DNA from 2 places in the Pantoea brenneri genome. Region 1 is predicted to be linked to the other one. Evidence: predicted binding sites of a transcription regulator. Region 1 holds the regulator's gene; the other holds the start of a gene.
The links. Region 1 encodes PurR, which represses purine synthesis genes. Its sites were predicted from a motif close to CANGCAAACGTTTGCNTG; they were not measured.
Positions count from the first base shown of each region.

Region 1 (4,214 bases):
CCGATGCGATCTGACAGCGGTCCCCAGAACAGCTGACCGCAGGCAAAGCCCGCCAGGAACAGGCTCATACTGGCGCTGATCAGGCCGGGTGAGGTGTTAAAAGTTTGCTGCATCGCGCCGAAGGCGGGCAGGTACATATCGGTGGCTAAAAAGCCCAGCATGCTCAGCAGAGCGAGATAAGGCATAAATCCTTTTGACGGTGACATCTGATTCTCATTTTGCAGGTTGAACGCGGCAGAGTGTAAAAGGTGCGTTTGCCGCTGTGAAACGCTAATATTTGCCGGTTGCTGTTAAAAAATTTGAAGGCAGATTATGTGGTCAGAATATGCATTAGAGGTGGTGGATGCGGTGGCGCGCGGTGGCAGCTTCAGCGCCGCGGCGCAGGAGCTGCATCGGGTGCCGTCTGCTATCAGCTATACCGTGCGTCAGCTGGAAACGTGGCTGGCGGTACCGCTGTTTGAGCGCCAGCATCGCGAGGTGGTATTAACCCCCGCTGGCGAGCATTTTGTCCGTGAAGGGCGCAGCGTTATCAAAAAAATGCTCGCCACCCGCCGCCAGTGTCAGCAGCTGGCTAACGGCTGGCGTGGACAGCTGAGTATTGCGGTCGACTGCATCGTCAAGCCGCAGCGCACCCGGCAGTTAGTCAAAGATTTTTACCGCCATTTCCCCGACATGGAGTTGCACATCAGTTATGAAGTGTTTAACGGCGTCTGGGATGCGCTGGCGGATGATCGGGTTGAAGTGGCCATCGGCGCCACTCAGGCGATACCGGTCGGCGGACGCTTTGCCTTTCGCGACATGGGGACGCTCAACTGGCGCTGCGTGGTGGCGAACCACCATCCGCTGACTGGCGTGAGTCAGATTGATGACGACACCCTGCGCAGCTGGCCGTCGCTGGTGCTGGAAGATACCTCACGCGCGCTGCCACGCCGGATGACGTGGACGCTCGACAATCAGCGTCGTCTGGTGGTGCCGGAATGGCAGACCGGCCTGGATTGCGTGCTGGCGGGATTGTGTGTGGCGATGGTGCCGGGGCATCTGGCGCGGCCATTACTGGACAGCGGAGCGCTGGTGGAGCTGACGTTGCCGGTTGCATTTCCGGACAGCCCCTGTTGCGTAAGCTGGGCGGAAGATCGCGCATCACCGGCGACGGGCTGGTTACTCAGCTATCTGGGTGATGCGCAAACGCTTAATCAGGAGTGGTTAAGCGAAGATTAACGGCGATAGTCGCGGAACGGACCGTCAGCCACGGAACGACGTTCAATCAGCGTCGGATGCACTTCGATGGTCTGAGAAACCTCTCGTTTACTGGTGATGCGGTCAAGCAGCATCTCCAGCGCTTTCTCACCCAGTTGTGCTTTTGGCTGATGCACGGTAGTCAGCGCAGGCGCGAAGTAGCGCGCGTTGCGCACATTGTCATATCCGATCACCGAAATGTCCTGCGGCACCCGCAAACCCATCTCATCGGCGGCGCAAATCGCGCCCATCGCCATGATATCACCACCACAGAACACCGCGGTCGGGCGCTGTTTCTGCGACAGGATCTGCTGCATCGCCTGATAGCCTGATTCCGGTTCGAAGTCGCCCTGCACGATCCATTCGGCACGCGGCTGAATGCCGGCTTCTTCCAGCGCCTTGAGGAAACCAGCATGACGTCCACCGCCGGTGTTGCGCTCCATCTGACCGGGAATCGCGCCAATCTCACGGTGACCGCGCTCAATCAGATAACGTCCGGCCAGATAGCCGCCCTGAAACGCATTATCCAGCACCGTGTCGGTGAAGTCGGCGCGTGACTCGCCCCAGTCCATCACCACCATCGGGATATTACGATTTTCTTCCAGCATCTTCAGCAGATCGTCCGGATACTCAGAGCACATCACCAGCAAACCATCGACGCGCTTCTGCGCCATCATGCTGAGATAGGCACGCTGCTTTTGCAGGTCGTTATGCGCATTGCCCAGAATCAGGGTGTAACCTTTGTCGAAGCAGTGATTCTCCACCGCCTCAATAATTTCAGCAAAGTAGGGCGCTTCGCTCGAGGTTGCCAGCAGGCCCAGCGTTTTGGTGTGATTCACTTTCAGGCTGCGCGCTACGGCGCTCGGCGAATAGTGCAGTTCCTGAATCGCCTGCCAGACGGCGTTGCGCGTCTCTTCAGCGACAAAACGCGTTTTGTTGATGACGTGCGAAACGGTGGTCGTTGAGACGCCGGCGCGTTTTGCCACATCTTTAATTGTTGCCATTAAAATCGGACTCCAGGGCTTATCTAACGCAATGATAAGCATAATGTTAAACGTTTGCGTCTGCTCAGGGTTTTCTCCGCAATTATGCAGCTTTTCTGGCCGGTAAACAGGCGTCTGGCGGGTAATGAGCGCCTGAAAAGGAGAGCAAACGGAACCGGGGCTGCGCGCGTTGCGCAACAAAGGCAGGATTCTAACAAGGCTGGACGGATAAAACGAGATTTTTACCGGCCCGTATGGGAAAATGGCTTATCCCTACAAAATGTGTGACTAAGGAGCGGTAAATGAGTACAGATTTGAAACTGGCCCTGATGACTACCGTCGGCTGTCTGCTGATGATTGTCGCCTTTAGCTTTACAGCTGTGCTGCACTAATGAAAAAGCCGGGCATCGCCCGGCTTTTCTCTGTCTGGTTATTCGCGTAGCGAATCCGCTTAACGAATGGTTTTCGGCGTCATCACCCGACGCGCGCCGATGTAGTGGCGCTGCCAGTAATCTTCACCCAGCGCACTGATCTGAATATCTTTGCCGGTGCGTGGCGACTGAATAAATTTGCCGTTGCCGAGATAAACCCCAACGTGATCGGCGGTGCCGCGACCATTAATCCGGAAGAAGACTAAATCGCCTTTCTCCAGCGACTCACGTTTTACCGGCGCGGCGTCGCGCAGGTGGTACATCTCATTGGCGGTACGCGGGATCTTAAATTTAACCAGATCTTTATAGGCGTACCACACCAGACCGCTGCAGTCGAAACCGGTGTGCGGTGAGGTGCCGCCCCACTGATAGGGTTTACCCAGCTGGCCCATCAACTTGGTCATCGCCGTCTCGCGCGCCTTCTGGTAGCGCTGGCGATGTGACTTGCTCATTTTAATGGTGCCGGTGTCACCGCTGTCATTGCTGCTGGCGTCAGCCGTTTTAAGCAGACGCTGATGGCCGTAGCGTTTCTTACTGGCGGTTTTGAGCAGGGTTTTGCTTTTCTTTGCGGGAAGATGACTGGCGGTGAGTTCGCTTTTTTTCTGTTTTTTGAGTTTGAGCTTCTGGACCGGGCTGACGCGTGTTTTCTTCGCCGACGTTTTCAACGGGCGACGCTTGCGGCGCTCATCTTCGCGCGCACTCTTTTTCTCTGCTTTATGCGAACTGACATTCACCGGCGCCTGCGGGGAAGCAGAAGCGATGTTGAAGAACAGTTGCGCAAAGGCAAGGATGAAAAGCGTAATGATTAAACGCATAGTCCGGTTTTAGTTAAGTTGTCAGGGCCACTACGCACCGCGACAAAGTTGGGAAAAATCTGATCCAGGATCAGCGCCGAAGCCATTCTAGTCCAGTTCACCTGAAAACCGTAACGCCTTTTTTTATTAATCTTTCGGCCTCGCCCGTTTGCGCTGAAAATGAGCATTTTCAGCGTCTTATATCTACAAAACTATTGCAAATTATTAATATGTTACTTGTAGTTAATAATCGGGAGTTAACAGGGCCGAAAAGAGGACTTAACAAACATGGCGATTTAATCGGGCAACCCCCAAAATCTCATTTTCAGTCCTGGTGCGAAGTCGCTACAATAAACAAACACGAAGTGACGAATTAAGGAAGGCAATTATGAGTACTGTAGAAAAAATTCAGCGCCAGATCGCAGAAAACCCGATCCTGCTGTACATGAAAGGTTCCCCGAAACTGCCAAGCTGCGGTTTCTCTGCGCAGGCGGTACAGGCGCTGTCAGCCTGCGGTGAGCGTTTTGCTTACGTGGATATTCTGCAGAACCCAGACATTCGTGCAGAGCTGCCGAAATATGCCAACTGGCCAACCTTCCCGCAGCTGTGGATTGATGGCGAACTGGTCGGCGGATGTGACATCATCGTCGAGATGTTCCAGCGCGGTGAACTGCAGTCGCTGATTAAAGAGACCGCAGAGAAGTTTAAAGAAGCGGAATAAAACAAAAAGGCCGACATCGCGTCGGCCTTTTTCATTGCAGATTCTTCAG
Region 1 is NZ_JBCGBG010000001.1:1,347,687-1,351,900, reverse strand. Features, by position in the region: gene punC (purine nucleoside transporter PunC) at 1-206, opposite strand, end outside; gene punR (DNA-binding transcriptional activator PunR) at 313-1,218, shown strand; gene purR (HTH-type transcriptional repressor PurR) at 1,215-2,240, opposite strand; gene cydH (cytochrome bd-I oxidase subunit CydH) at 2,522-2,611, shown strand; gene AABB92_RS06285 (C40 family peptidase) at 2,671-3,465, opposite strand; gene AABB92_RS06280 (Grx4 family monothiol glutaredoxin) at 3,830-4,165, shown strand; gene rnt (ribonuclease T) at 4,211-4,214, opposite strand, start outside.

Region 2 (4,214 bases), on a different contig from region 1:
TAAAGGCGTGCTTAGAGATTTCCATGAAGTTGTGCACGTTTTCCATGCTCAGGGTAATTCCCATCAGACCGGTAACGAACCAGCAGGTCATGCCTAAACCAATCCCGCCACACATGAATGCCATCACATGATGACTATCCTGACGCAATTTGGTTTTCAGGGTGCTGGCGAAAAACATCATTACTGCGCTCAACAATTCCCAACGCATAACAAGCAGACTGGTGGTTAACGTAGCCATCGGCCGGACCTCAATATCAGTAAGTATTCCTGACAATTTGCGGACATCACCGGCGGCGGAAAAGCGTGTCAGGAAGTGCTTTAGCGCCGTCAACCCAGGTTCATAGTGTGACTTGGGTCACATTATATCACCCGATTTGAAATTTTGAACAAAATTTGACACTGGTATGGCAGGAAATTGTTGCAGATATGAACAGCGGGAAGGGCAAATCAGAGAGGCGATCAGGCACGCCCGAAGACGGGCGTCCTGACAGTTAACGGACCGGGCAGCACTCGCCGGTGGTGCGCTGGGTAAAGCTGGCCATGCTGTCATTGCAGCCGAAGCTCAGCAGGCGAGGGCGCTGAATCGCCTGACGGCGCATGGTGTGACGGTAGGCGGTAGGGGTTTGCGAGAACTGGCGGCGAAACACCCGCGAGAAGGTCTGCTGCGAGTCATAGCCGTACTGCATCGCGATATCAAACACCGGGCGCTGGGTCTGAGACAGCGCTTCGGCTGCCAGCGTCAGGCGGCGTTCACGGATATAGCCGCCAAGCGTCTGTTTGGTGACGGTACGGAACATCCGCTGCAGGTGCCATTTCGAATAACCCGATTTTGCTGCCACTTCATCAATGGACAAACTTTTGTCCAGATTCTGGTCAATCCAGTGCGTCAGGGAATGAATGATCTCTTCTTGCATCATGGCCTCATCCTTCTGGTGCTTAATAAGCGGTAATGGGAGTTTAGTCGTTTTGATGGGAAGCGAGTATAATTCCTCAAGTTAACTTGAGGTAAAGAGCCAGATGAAAAAAGATCGCAACTACCCCAAACCGGTATTAACGCCGGGCGAAGTGGCGCGCCGCAGCGGCGTCGCGGTGTCAGCGCTGCACTTCTATGAAACCAAAGGGCTGATATTCAGTACCCGTAACGGCGGTAATCAGCGGCGTTACAGCCGTGATGTGCTGCGACGCGTGGCTATCATCAAAATTGCGCAACGCATCGGTATTCCGCTGGCGACCGTCAGCGACAGCCTTGAGCATATTCCGGCCAATAAGCGGATGTCGGCCCCGGAGTGGGACGCCCTGACTCAGCACTGGCGCGAAGAGCTGGATAAGCGCATCGAAACCCTGACCCGGCTGCGCAACGACCTTGATGGCTGTATCGGCTGCGGCTGTCTGTCGATGCGCGATTGTCCGCTGCGCAATCCGGGCGATCGGCTGGGTCAGCAAGGGTCAGGAGCGGTGCTGCTCGACCCGGAACAGGACGGTAACCATCCGGACGCGGAGTGACGTCTATACTGGTGGGAGGTCAACACACAGGGAATCATGATGATCACCGTTCACCATCTCGAGCAATCACGTTCACATCGGGTGCTATGGCTGCTGGAAGAGCTGGAAGTGCCGTATCAGATCAAACGTTATCAACGCGAGCCAACCATGCTGGCGCCCGAGGCGCTGAAAAAAGTGCATCCGCTGGGAAAATCACCGGTGATTACCGATGAAAACCGGGTGGTGGCGGAATCCGGGGCGATTCTCGAGTATCTGGAACAGAAATATGATCACGAATTCCGGCTGAAGCTGAGTGATGAAGAGTCGCTGTTGCAGTCGCGCTACTGGCTGCACTACGCCGAGGGTTCGCTGATGCCGCTGCTGGTGATGAAGCTGATCTTCGGACAGATGGGGAAAGCGCCGGTGCCCTGGCTGCTGCGCCCGGTTGGCGCGGCGTTTGGCAAAGGGGTGCAGAAGGCCTGGCTCGATAAACAGCTGCAACCGCATATGAAAATGATTGAGCAGCATCTGGCGGCTAATCCGTGGTTCGCGGGTCAGCGCTTCAGTATCGCCGACATTCAGATGAGCTTTCCGCTGCTGGCCCTGGCGCAACGTGTCGGGATGGAGCAGATGCCGGCCAGTCAGAAATGGCTGCAAACCGTTCAGCAGCGTGCTGCCTGGCAGCGGGCTATCGATCAGGGCGGCGAACTCTCTCTGCCAGGTTAATCCTCTCTCTGCTGGCGCACCGTTTTTTTTCGTGCGGCGCTGCCAGTTGTTCAGCGTTTAAAAATGTCTGTAACTTCAACGCCTCAGCCGATGCGGCCAGCCGCTGCCTGGCCGAAAACGGCGCTCACCACCTGATCTTTATGCTGATTAATGTCCTTCCGCCAGTTGAAAATGTGCCGGTAAACGCCGGATAATCGTTTGCCTTTTTATCTGGCGGTCCTTTGACTGCCAACTATCTGCGGCAAGGTAAACGTTTGCCTGGTGGAATTACTCCATCAATGCAGCCGGATTACCCGCTTATTTCAGGGACAGCGACGGTCGCAGAGCGATCCACACTACAAAAAATCTTTGAGGCTCAACTATGTCAATTGAATCACGCCCGGCCAGTGGAAAACTGGACGCCTGGTTCGCGATCTCGGCGCGCGGCAGCTGCGTGCGTCAGGAAATTCTGGCCGGACTGACTACCTTTCTGGCGATGGTCTATTCGGTCATTGTGGTACCGGGCATGCTCGGTAAAGCCGGTTTCCCGCCAACCGCGGTATTTGTCGCCACCTGCCTGGTAGCCAGTTTCGGCTCCATCCTGATGGGGCTGTGGGCCAATCTGCCGATGGCGATTGGCTGCGCCATTTCGCTGACCGCCTTTACCGCCTTTAGCCTGGTGCTGGGCCAGCACATCAGCGTACCGGTCGCGCTCGGTGCGGTATTCCTGATGGGGTTGCTGTTTACCCTGATCTCGGTGACCGGCATTCGGGCGTGGATCCTGCGCAACCTGCCAATGGGCGTGGCGCATGGCACCGGCGTCGGAATTGGATTGTTCCTGCTGCTGATCGCGGCGGATGGCGTCGGTCTGGTGGTAAAAAACCCGGCACCGGGTTTGCCGGTTGCGCTGGGTCAGTTTGCTACTTTCCCGGTGATCATGACGCTGCTGGGACTGGCGGCGATTTTTGGCCTGGAAAAACGGCGGGTACCGGGCGGCATTCTGATGACGATTATCGCCATTTCGCTGCTCGGGCTGATCTTCGATCCGGCGGTGAGCTACAAAGGATTGTTTGCTCTGCCGAGCCTGCGTGACGCCAGCGGTCAGTCGCTGGTGTTCAGCCTCGACATCATGGGCGCGTTGCAGCCGGTGGTGCTGCCGAGCGTGCTGGCACTGGTAATGACCGCAGTATTTGACGCCACCGGCACCATTCGCGCGGTGGCGGGGCAGGCCAATCTGCTGGATAAGCAGGGCCAGATTATCAATGGCGGTCGCGCCCTGACGACCGATTCGGTCAGCAGCCTGTTTGCGGGCCTGGTCGGCGCGTCACCTGCGGCGGTGTATATCGAGTCAGCGGCCGGTACTGCGGCGGGCGGAAAAACCGGCCTGACCGCCATCGTGGTCGGCCTGCTGTTTATGGTGATCCTGTTTATGTCACCGCTGGCCTGGCTGGTACCGGCTTACGCTACCGCACCCGCGCTGATGTATGTCGGTCTGCTGATGCTGAGTAACGTGGCGAAAATCGACTTTAATGACTTCGTCGATGCGATGTCCGGCCTGTTGACCGCGGTGATTATCGTGCTGACCTGCAACATCGTCACCGGCATCATGATCGGCTTTGCCTCGCTGGTGGTCGGCCGCGTTTTTGCGGGTGAATGGCGCAGGCTGAACCTCGGGACGGTGCTGATCGCCGTAGCGCTGGTGGCGTTTTACGCCGGCGGCTGGGCGATCTGACTGATCAACCGGGCGCGCAGCGGTGCGTCCGGAATTTTTCACTTTTTTCCCGCCAGCCGCACGCGTAGCTGACCCTTCAGGCTTCGGTTTGTTTTACACTTTAGCGCTCAACAATGATTGAAAGATAACGACGCGCCTAAGGAAAGCATGGAAATCTTTTTTACTATTCTCATCATGACGCTGGTGGTGTCGCTCTCTGGCGTCGCTGCCCGTATTTTGCCCTTTCAGATCCCGCTGCCGCTGGTGCAGATCGCCGCTGGCGCACTGCTGGCCTGGCCCACTTTTGGTCTGCATG
Region 2 is NZ_JBCGBG010000003.1:58,421-62,634, forward strand. Features, by position in the region: gene AABB92_RS13885 (YjcB family protein) at 1-238, opposite strand, end outside; gene soxS (superoxide response transcriptional regulator SoxS) at 492-917, opposite strand; gene soxR (redox-sensitive transcriptional activator SoxR) at 1,018-1,503, shown strand; gene AABB92_RS13900 (glutathione S-transferase family protein) at 1,543-2,208, shown strand; gene AABB92_RS13905 (NCS2 family permease) at 2,570-3,919, shown strand; gene AABB92_RS13910 (Na+/H+ antiporter) at 4,067-4,214, shown strand, end outside.
Region 2: the regulator PurR is predicted to act here: its motif matches at 2,452-2,469, upstream of AABB92_RS13905 (NCS2 family permease).